2 regions of the Pseudoalteromonas sp. 13-15 genome follow, and region 2 is predicted to be linked to the other one. Evidence: riboswitches for the same ligand, from Rfam matches in the RefSeq annotation. Region 2 holds a riboswitch; the other holds the start of a gene.

Region 1 (4,861 bases), 240 kb from region 2:
TACCTACCATTAAGGCACATGCTTAGTAATTGGGTTTTAAGTGGGTACATATTTGTATGATTGATGTTCATGTCCTTTTGATTTCATAAATAATGCAGTTTTATTAACTTTAAAAGTCAAAAATATTTCATTTGTAATATTTCTGTCATTTAGTGGTGACAAACTGCAGTCGTTTTAAAAATTAGTCTTTTGTGATTATCGAGGAAATAACATGAAATTTGTAAAATCGAGCTTATGTGTCGCTTTGCTAAGTGGTTTATCTTTTAATGTACTTGCTGACGTTGATGTTTACGGTAAAGCAAATGTGACTGTTCAGTCTACAGATGACGGCGAAGGGTCGTTCACTGAAATTAAAAGTAATGCATCTCGTTTTGGCCTTAAAGGTTCAGAAAAAATTACCGATGGCTTAGAAGCAGTTTATAAGTTTGAGTTTCAAGTTGATGTAACAGATGCAGACTCAAAAGGCGACGACGATAATATTTCTGCGCGTAACCAATATGTTGGTGTTAAAGGCTCGTTTGGTCAGGTAGTAGTGGGTCGTAACGACACGGCGTTTAAACAAGCGCAAGGTAAACTCGATTTATTTAATGACCTTGAAGGCGATATTAAAAACGTATTCAAGGGTGAAAACCGTTTAGGTGATTCAATTACATATACTTCAAACTCATACGAAGGTTTTAAAGTACTTGCTACTTTTATTGCTGAGGATGATGTAGATGCTGATAACGGTTACTCAATGGCAGTAACTTACGGTGATTCAGCACTTAAAAAGAGTGCGGTATATGCCTCAATTGCAGCTGACAGCGAAGTAAATGGTTACGATGTTGTACGTGCGTCAATCCAAGGTAAAGTTGAAGACTTTAAACTCGGTGCTATGTACCAAACTCAAGAAAAAGTAGACGGTTCAGCTGAAGGTGACGGTTACTTATTAAATGCAGCATACAGCATGGGTAAAAATACGTTTAAAGTTCAGTACCAAGCAATGGACTTTGACGATAGCGATGATAAAACAGCTATTTCAGTGGGTGTTGATCACAAGCTTAACAAAAACATTAAAGTATTTGGCTTTTACTCAAGCTTTGATATGGACAACAACGTAGACCAAGATTACTTAGGTTTAGGTATGGAATATAAGTTTTAACGACGAGTTAAAACACTCCCTTTTTAACCGCGCTGTAATTAGCGCGGTTTTTTTTGCTTTAAATTATTTACTTACCCGCCCATAATAGAGCTTCATTTGGAATGAGGTGCAATTCCTCAACTGTTCCCGCAACTGTAATTAGCGCTATGCTTTAAGTCAGATACAAATCAATTTTTAATGAGCGGGCCTACTCATGCTAATTTTAATGTACTCCTTTTTGGTGGTTGCATTACAAGTGGGTACTCGTGTCTAGGACAGAGTATTGCAAACTAAAGCACCAATATTAAACGTTCAAAATCTCTCGTGGGGAATAGCAAATAAACCTATTCTCAAACACATTAATGTGCAAATACCCGAAGGTAAATTTGTGGGCTTAATTGGCCCTAATGGCGCAGGTAAGTCGAGTTTACTGCGTTGTTTATATCGTTTTAATAAGCCTAATGAAGGGGTTATAGAGTTTAATAACCATGATATTTGGCAGCTTAAAAGTGATGAATATGCAAAGTGCGTTGCTGTTGTTTTACAAGAGGCGCCATCGCATTTTAATTTGTCGTTATTTGATGTTGTGGCTCTTGGCCTAACGCCTCATAAATCGTTATTTAGTTCAACATCGCAAAGCGAAAAACAACAAATCACTCTAGCTATAAAAACGGTAGGGCTTGAGCTGCACACAAATCAAAATTTTGAATCGCTCTCTGGGGGCGAAAAGCAGCGGGCACTCATTGCACGTGCTATTGTTCAGCAACCTCAGCTGTTAATTATGGATGAGCCCACTAGCCACCTTGATGTTAAATATCAAATACAGGTTATGGAGCTGGCAAAGTCTCTTGGTGTTACAGTATTTGCTTCGTTTCATGATCTTAATTTGGCTAGCGCTATGTGTGATGAGCTTGTCGTCATTAAAAATGGAGAAATAACGCATACCGGCTCTCCTGCAGAGGTACTGACTGAGCACATGCTTGATGATGTATTTGGTGTATGCGCTCAGGTTAGTAACCATCCTCAAGAATCTCAATTGGGTAAAGTTACGCCTCATATTACCTACTTTTATGGTTACAAATAATATGTTAGCAATGCATGTACGCCATTCAGTTGCACTGATTATTTGCATTACTATTGCCTTAGTAAGTTTATTTTTAGCATTGAGCTTTGGTGCTGCAGATACCTCAATACAGGATGTATTTAACAGTTTTATTTATTTAAATGATGCTTCATTCACCAGCCGTATTATTTTTGAATTAAGAATGCCCCGTACATTATTGGCGTTTTTAGCCGGTGCGGGGTTAGCTATTGCTGGGCTAATTTTACAAACCGTGACACGTAACCCACTAGCAGATCCTTACTTATTCGGTATATCGTCAGGTGCTTCGTTTGGTGTAGTTGTACTTATGGCATTTGTAGGAATTAGCGCGGGTTTTATGCTTTCGGCCGCAGCCTTGCTTGGTAGCTTATTAGCAATGAGCTTACTTATATTAATTGCCACAAGGCAGCAGGGCGGGCAAGTTGAGTCTATGTTACTTGCTGGTGTTGCACTCTCGTTTTTATTTAGTGCATTTACGAGTTTGTTGCTTTATTGGAGCGAGCCGCAAGCCGTTGCAGCTATTTTATTTTGGACCTTAGGAAGTTTTGCTCGTGCGCAGTGGGCAACACTTTGGATCCCCTTTTTAGTGATTACACTGTGCACCTGCGTAATGATTAGTTTTAGGCGCCAGCTTAATGCCATGTTATTAGGTGACGAAAGTGCCATAACCCTTGGTGTTAAAGTGCATCGATTTAGGGTGCTGATGCTAATTTTAAGCTCATTAATAACCGCTGTGCTGGTGGCAATGTGTGGCGGTATTGGTTTTGTTGGATTAATGGTGCCACATATTGTGCGCTTTTTTATTTCACAAGGCACCGTAGCAGGGCTATTAATAACAAGCTTAGCAGGAGGCACATTTATGGTGTGGGTCGATGTACTGTCTCGTTCTTTACTTCAAAATCAAGAGTTGCCAGTAGGGGTGATCACGGCCGCTATGGGGAGTGCGTTTTTCTTAAGTTTACTCTTTTTTAGAAAGTCTAAGGTGTAGCCATGAAAACACTCATGATACAGGGTACTACCTCGGATGCGGGAAAAAGCACCTTAGTGGCTGCACTTTGCCGAGTATTTGCAAATCAAGGCATAAAAGTCGCACCGTTTAAGCCACAAAATATGGCACTTAATAGCGCAGTGACAAACGACGGTGGCGAAATTGGCCGTGCGCAAGCTTTGCAAGCTATTGCTGCTAAGGTAGAGCCCGAAACCGACTTTAACCCGATATTACTTAAGCCCAATAGCGATACAGGCGCCCAAGTTATTATTCATGGTAAAGCGATTAGCAACATGGAAGCCGGCAAGTACCACGATTATAAAAAAGTCGCCATGGACGCTGTCATTTCATCACACGAGCGTTTAGCAAAACGGTTTGATCTTTTATTGGTGGAAGGTGCGGGAAGCCCCGCTGAAATAAACCTGCGTGAAAACGACATAGCTAACATGGGCTACGCTGAAAAAGTAGACTGCCCAGTGATTATTATTGCTGATATAGATAAAGGCGGTGTATTTGCTCATTTAGTGGGGACATTGGCATTACTTAGCGAATCAGAGCAAGCACGTGTAAAGGGTTTTGTAATTAACCGTTTTAGAGGCGATATAAGTTTGCTTCAAGGAGGGCTTGACTGGTTAGAGCAATACACGGGTAAGCCTGTTTTAGGAGTACTGCCATACCTTCACGATTTAACTCTCGACGCGGAAGATGCTGTTGCAATAAACAATAACGTTACCCATGCAACTATCAATATTGCAATATTATTAGTGCCGCATATTAGTAATCATACCGATTTTGACGCACTGCGTTTACACCCAAATATTAATGTTAACTATATACGCCATACGCAGGTCATTCCTGATGTTGATCTTATTATATTGCCAGGTAGTAAAAACGTACTTGGCGATTTAACCTTTTTGATAAACGAAGGGTGGGATAATCAGATAAAACGTCACTTACGCTATGGTGGAAAAGTACTTGGAATTTGTGGGGGAATGCAAATGCTGGGTAACATAATTTACGACCCCGAGGGTGTTGAGTCGTCATTAAAAAGTGTGAGTGGGTTGGCATTATGTGAGTTTGAAACCACACTCACATCGCAAAAAGTATTAAGTAAAGTGACGGCCACTTTAAAGCTAAATAATCGACAAACTTTATGTAGTGGTTATGAAATCCATGCGGGAGTAAGTAAAGGCAATGCATTAAAGACCCCTTTAATTACCTTTAGTCAGCATCCAAATGGGTTTAAAACAGATGGTTTTATAAGTGACGATAATGCAATTGCGGGCACTTATTTACACGGTTTATTTGATGAGCCCAACGCCACAATGGAAATTTTAAAATGGGTAAAGCCAGATTTAAATATTGATCCAATAAGTATTGATACACACCGCGAACAGCAGTTAGCGCGTTTAGCAACCATGTGCGAAACACATTTAGATATAGCGCAAATTACCTCGATTTATAAAGGGCATAATAATGACTGAACAAACAAACGACAAACACAAACAGCGCCAGCAAAAAGTAAAAGAACACGTAGATGCCCGTGTTGAAGCCGCGCAAGAGGTTAAAGGTATTTTTCAGGTTATTACTGGCAATGGTAAAGGTAAATCGACTTCTGGATTTGGCGTGGTAGCACGCTGTGTTGGCCACG
Region 2 (4,861 bases):
CTGAGCACTATCATCAAGATTACTACAACGAAAACCCACAACAGGGTTATTGCAGTATGTTAATCGCACCAAAATTACATAAGTTTGAAACCGTATTTAAAGAGTTTTTAGCTGAGTAAAAACACAAAAAAGCCCGGTAAAACCGGGCTTTTTATTTAGATTATTTAAAACTGGTAATCTATGCCAGCAAAAAAGCGGCGCTCTGGCGTGTTGTAGTAATACACCTGCGCTGTTGTAAAATCAGCGTTAGAATCAACTGCGTTGTATTCCTTATCGAATACGTTTTCTATACGAAGCGACACCGTAACCTCATCATTTACTTGGTAATTGCCTGCTAAATTCCAAAGCGTATACGAACCCAATTGCGAAACCGCCCCTGCTCGCTCACCGCGATATTGCATTTCTATGCTTGTATCAAATGCACCAAACTGTTTTGCAAGCTCCCAATTAAAGGTTCGTTTGGCAACGTTTCTAAGCGCTTCGCCTGTTTCTTTATCTTCGGCACTTAGGTAAGCAAAATTCACATTACTATCAAAACCAAAAATTTGATTGGCTAAACTAAATTCAACACCTTCATATTGAGCCTCATTAATATTGGTGAGTGCAAAATTAGCGTCATAATCAATTTTATCTTCAATTTCATTTCTAAAAATGGCGACATCGACACGTACAGTATCAAAGTCGACGTTTAAGCCAAGCTCACGATTCACTGACGTTTCAGGTTGAAGATTGGCATTGCCGTAAAGAGGAAAGTACAAATCATTAAATGTTGGCGCTTTAAAGCCCGTGCTTTGGCTTATTCTAAATGTTGCGTCTTCAGATAAGTGATAGCCAGCTGCCGCTGTGTACGTTGTTTCATTACCAAATTGCTCATCGTCATCTTGACGAACAGTTAAATTGGCAAGCAACTCATCCGCATCGTAATATGCGCCAACAAATACAGCTAATACATCGCGCTCTTGCACTTCAAACGTGGTTGAGCTTTGTGATACGTCATCATTGTACCAATTAATACCACCACTAATGTTTAACGTGTCGTTTAAGCGGTATTGGCCGTTGTAGTCAATTTGTGAGCGCTTAGTAACAAACGTACTTGTTGTTGGCCCTTGAGAAAAATCAACATAACGATTGTCTGAGTCATCCGTTGCAAATGCTATATCAAGGCTGTGATTTTGATTTTTATAGTCTTTATTCCAACCAGCCGAAAGCTGGTAATTTTTAAAATCCCCTCGCTCAATCGTGCTATCGGCAGGACTAAAGCGGCTGTCGTAATCAGCAAAGCCTTCGCTGTATTGCCCTAGTAACTTAAAGTTACCGAAATGTGTGTCGGTATAGTTTACTTTAAAGCCAAGGTTTTTGTTTTCAAAACCGTCTTCATCGGGTGCTGCACCTTGAAGTACATCAAAGTTGTCCGTCTTTTCAAACCCTGCATTAAAAGCCGTTGTTACATCGCCTGCTTTTACAGAGCCAGCAATCTGGTAGTCTTGGTACGCGTCAGATCCAAACGTAGCACTGACCGAAAGGTTATCTGACTCCCGAGTAATAATATTAATAACACCTGCTAACGCATCAGAGCCATAAATAGCTGCACGTGAACCTTTAATTATTTCTATGCGTTCAATACTATTTAATGGCACATTACTTAATGCTTTTTGACCAAGCGTTGCCGAACCGGTGCGTACACCGTCTATTAAAATGAGCGTATCACCTGACCCTGTACCGCGCAATGAAACACCGGCATTTTGACCAAAACCGCCGTTAGGGTTGACCTGAAACCCAACTTGAGTGGTTAGTAGCGTTGGTAAGTCGCGAACATTACTGGTTTCAATGTCATTACGAGTTATAACATTTACACTCGCTAATACATCAGTAATTGATTGTTCAAACTTATTAGCGGTTACCGTAATGGTTTCGATTGATTGCTCTTCAGCAGATACAGATAGTGACAGCGCAGCAGTAATTGCAACGCCAAGAGTTGTTTTTTTTAACATGAAGTTCCCCTTCTTTGCCCACCGCAAAGAACTAAGTAAGATTACATCAAGGCCGGTCTCCGGACTCAGTAAGTACATAGCTTTATGCATTACTTTACCGTTGCGGGGGCAGTGTTGGGATTGTAGTCATCATGAAAACGCACCAACTTCCCGATTATCTTATTAAAAAAATCAAACCGTTGAAAAGATTAATAAGCACCTTGAAAATAGGCCGCTATTGTGAGGAGTTTAATAAAAAATGTCAACGGACGTCTATACAGCTAAAAAGCGAATCAATTAAAAACAAAAACTATGTAGCGTTTATAAAAAAAGCCAAATAACCTGCGCGGCTATTTGGCTTTTTATTTATAAAGCGCCCAAAAAGGCTTTTATAATTAATCGCGGAAGTTTTTAAACTGAAATGGCTGACCTAAATCGGCAGTACGCACCACTTGCATAGCAGCTTGTAAGTCATCACGCTTTTTACCCGTTACGCGTACTTCCTCGCCTTGAATAGCCGCTTGCACTTTTACTTTAGAATCTTTAATGGCTTTTACTACTTTTTTAGCCACATCTTTTTCAATACCTTGCTTTAGCGCAACGTTACGAAAAACATTTTTACCTGCACGGCTAATATCTTGCAACTCTAAGCTCGCTACATCCATACCACGCTTAGAAACTTTACCCGCTAAAATATCAAACAATTGCATAACCTGTGAATCAGCTTCAGCTTTTAGCTTAATTGTTTTGTCGTTTAGCTCAATAGATGCATCAACACCTCTAAAGTCAAAGCGAGTCTCAAGTTCACGGTTTGCATTATCTACCGCATTTTGTGCTTCGTTCATTTCTACTTCAGATACAATATCAAATGAAGGCATTGGTTTTCTCCTAACTATTCAATCTTAATTTTATGGCGCAATTATAACGCTAAAATTATAAATCTTTACATTTTTCTGCATCTTGTTCAGGTGCGATACTAATTTAGTTTGATATACTTAAGCTTCTTTTTTAAGCGACTCTAGGATTTTACGTGACAAGGCGTGTTTACCAAGCTGTTTTTTTGCTCAGCATCGTAGCGTTTACTTTTTTATTTGCCAAAGAAATAAAAGGCGCAGCTAACCTATTTCCACACATTGATAAAGTAGCCCATTTTGGGATTTTTTTTGTGCTTGCTATTATTATGGATAAAGCGTTTAAGCTTCCTTTGTACGCACAAATTTTGTTATTGGCCGGTTACGGCGCATCAATTGAAATAATGCAAGACGCACTCCCCTACAGGCAGGCCTCTATTGGCGATTTTATAGCTGATTTTGCTGGTGCTGCTAGTTACTTTTTACTAAGAGTTATTTTTACACCTCGAAAAAAGAATCCCTATGACTAATATTTTAATTGTAGGCGATGGCGCTATTGGCTTGTTACTAAGCCACTTTTTAAGTCACAAAAATAATGTTCATGTTTTAACACGCAAACCAACCTGCAATACGCGTTTTTATAGCCGTAAAAACGCTCCGTCAGATAACATTAATGCACGCTTTATTAATTTAAGCGATCTGGCGCAACAACCTAGTTATGATGTTGTTATTTTTACAGTTAAAGCTTTTCAGGTTCAAGATGCATTTTCACAAGTAAAACCTTATCTTGCTGCAAATTCAATATTAGTCGTTTCTCATAATGGAATGGGAAATATTGAAGAGCTTATTCCTCAGCTGAACACTCAGCAAGCACTATACTTTTTAACCACCAGCATGGCCGGATTTAAGTCTACCCAGTACATTGTGCAACATACAGGTGAAGGGCAAAGCGTGATTGGTGGCTGTAATAAACTTGCAGCTAAAAATCCACAATTTATATCACCACTACTTCAAGCAATTCCTAATTTAAAAATGGTCAATAACATTGAGCAACTTCGCTTTGAAAAGCTGTTGGTCAATGTGGCTATTAACCCACTAACTGCACTTCACAATATAAAAAACGGCCAATTGCGTGCCCCTGTATTTAGCGCAACGATAATGAGTTTACTCTATGAGGGCTGCAGGGTTGCTAACGCAAAAGGGTTGAATATTGCTTTAGCTGATGCGTTAAATAACGCTTACACCGTAATGTCGCATACCGCTGAAAATTATTCTTCAATGCAGCAAGATATTGCTAATAACAGGCCAACAGAAATAATGGCTATTTGTGGGTATATTAGCGAGCAAGGCAAACGTTACAACATCAAAACCCCAACTAATAATGAGTTACTTGCTAAAATTCAGGCAAAAAAAAGCGTGTTTTAAACCACGCTTTATAAACTATTAACGTATTTACTTACCCTTTAAGGACGATACACTTTTACAGTTGTAAAGCCTTGCTCGTGTAAAATAAGCGCTTGTAACTGGCTCATTACACCTCTATCACAATATAGGTAGTAGTCTTTATCTTTTGGTAGGTCGCCAAACTTTGTAGCTAAGCGGAAAAACGGTAGGTGGATTACTTCAATACCTTCAATCTCAAGCGGCGCCGCGTCTTCTTCTTCTGGAGAGCGAATATCAACAACAACTGAACCTGGCGGTAAATCGGCAACCGATTCTGCCTCTTTAAGCTCTTGCTTAGCTTCTACGTCGATATCACGAACATCCATAACACGCGCGTTATCTATAACGGTATCAAGTACATCAAAGTCGAACTTTTCTTCTTCGCCTTTAATCACGTCTATTTTTGCTTTTACCGTTGGCTTTTTAGATATAACACCACAGTATTCTGGCATCGTTTCGGCCATTTCAGCGGTACCGATTTGGCGCGCAATGTTTATAATCTCTTGCTTATCATGCTGAATTAGCGGGCGTAAAATAAGGGTTTCGGTTACGCGGTCAATCACACTTAAATTAGCCAACGTTTGGCTAGACACCTGC

The links. A riboswitch is a leader RNA that binds a small molecule or an ion and turns the genes downstream of it on or off. The one in region 2 is predicted to bind cobalamin.
Region 1: linked by a shared signal. The riboswitch ahead of ATS72_RS08935 (ABC transporter ATP-binding protein) and the one ahead of ATS72_RS07740 (TonB-dependent receptor domain-containing protein) in region 2 are both predicted to bind cobalamin.

The regions. Positions count from the first base shown of each region.
Region 1 covers NZ_CP019162.1:1,915,114-1,919,974, reverse strand. Annotated here, with positions in the region: gene ATS72_RS08945 (LysR family transcriptional regulator) at 1-26, shown strand, start outside; gene ATS72_RS08940 (porin) at 212-1,141, shown strand; cobalamin riboswitch at 1,189-1,327, shown strand; gene ATS72_RS08935 (ABC transporter ATP-binding protein) at 1,404-2,204, shown strand; gene ATS72_RS08930 (FecCD family ABC transporter permease) at 2,206-3,210, shown strand; gene ATS72_RS08925 (cobyric acid synthase) at 3,213-4,694, shown strand; gene cobO (cob(I)yrinic acid a,c-diamide adenosyltransferase) at 4,687-4,861, shown strand, end outside.
Region 2 covers NZ_CP019162.1:1,676,262-1,681,122, forward strand. Annotated here, with positions in the region: gene msrA (peptide-methionine (S)-S-oxide reductase MsrA) at 1-119, shown strand, start outside; gene ATS72_RS07740 (TonB-dependent receptor domain-containing protein) at 165-1,991, opposite strand; cobalamin riboswitch at 2,025-2,188, opposite strand; gene ATS72_RS07745 (YajQ family cyclic di-GMP-binding protein) at 2,366-2,848, opposite strand; gene ATS72_RS07750 (VanZ family protein) at 3,001-3,351, shown strand; gene ATS72_RS07755 (ketopantoate reductase family protein) at 3,344-4,246, shown strand; gene thiI (tRNA uracil 4-sulfurtransferase ThiI) at 4,285-4,861, opposite strand, start outside.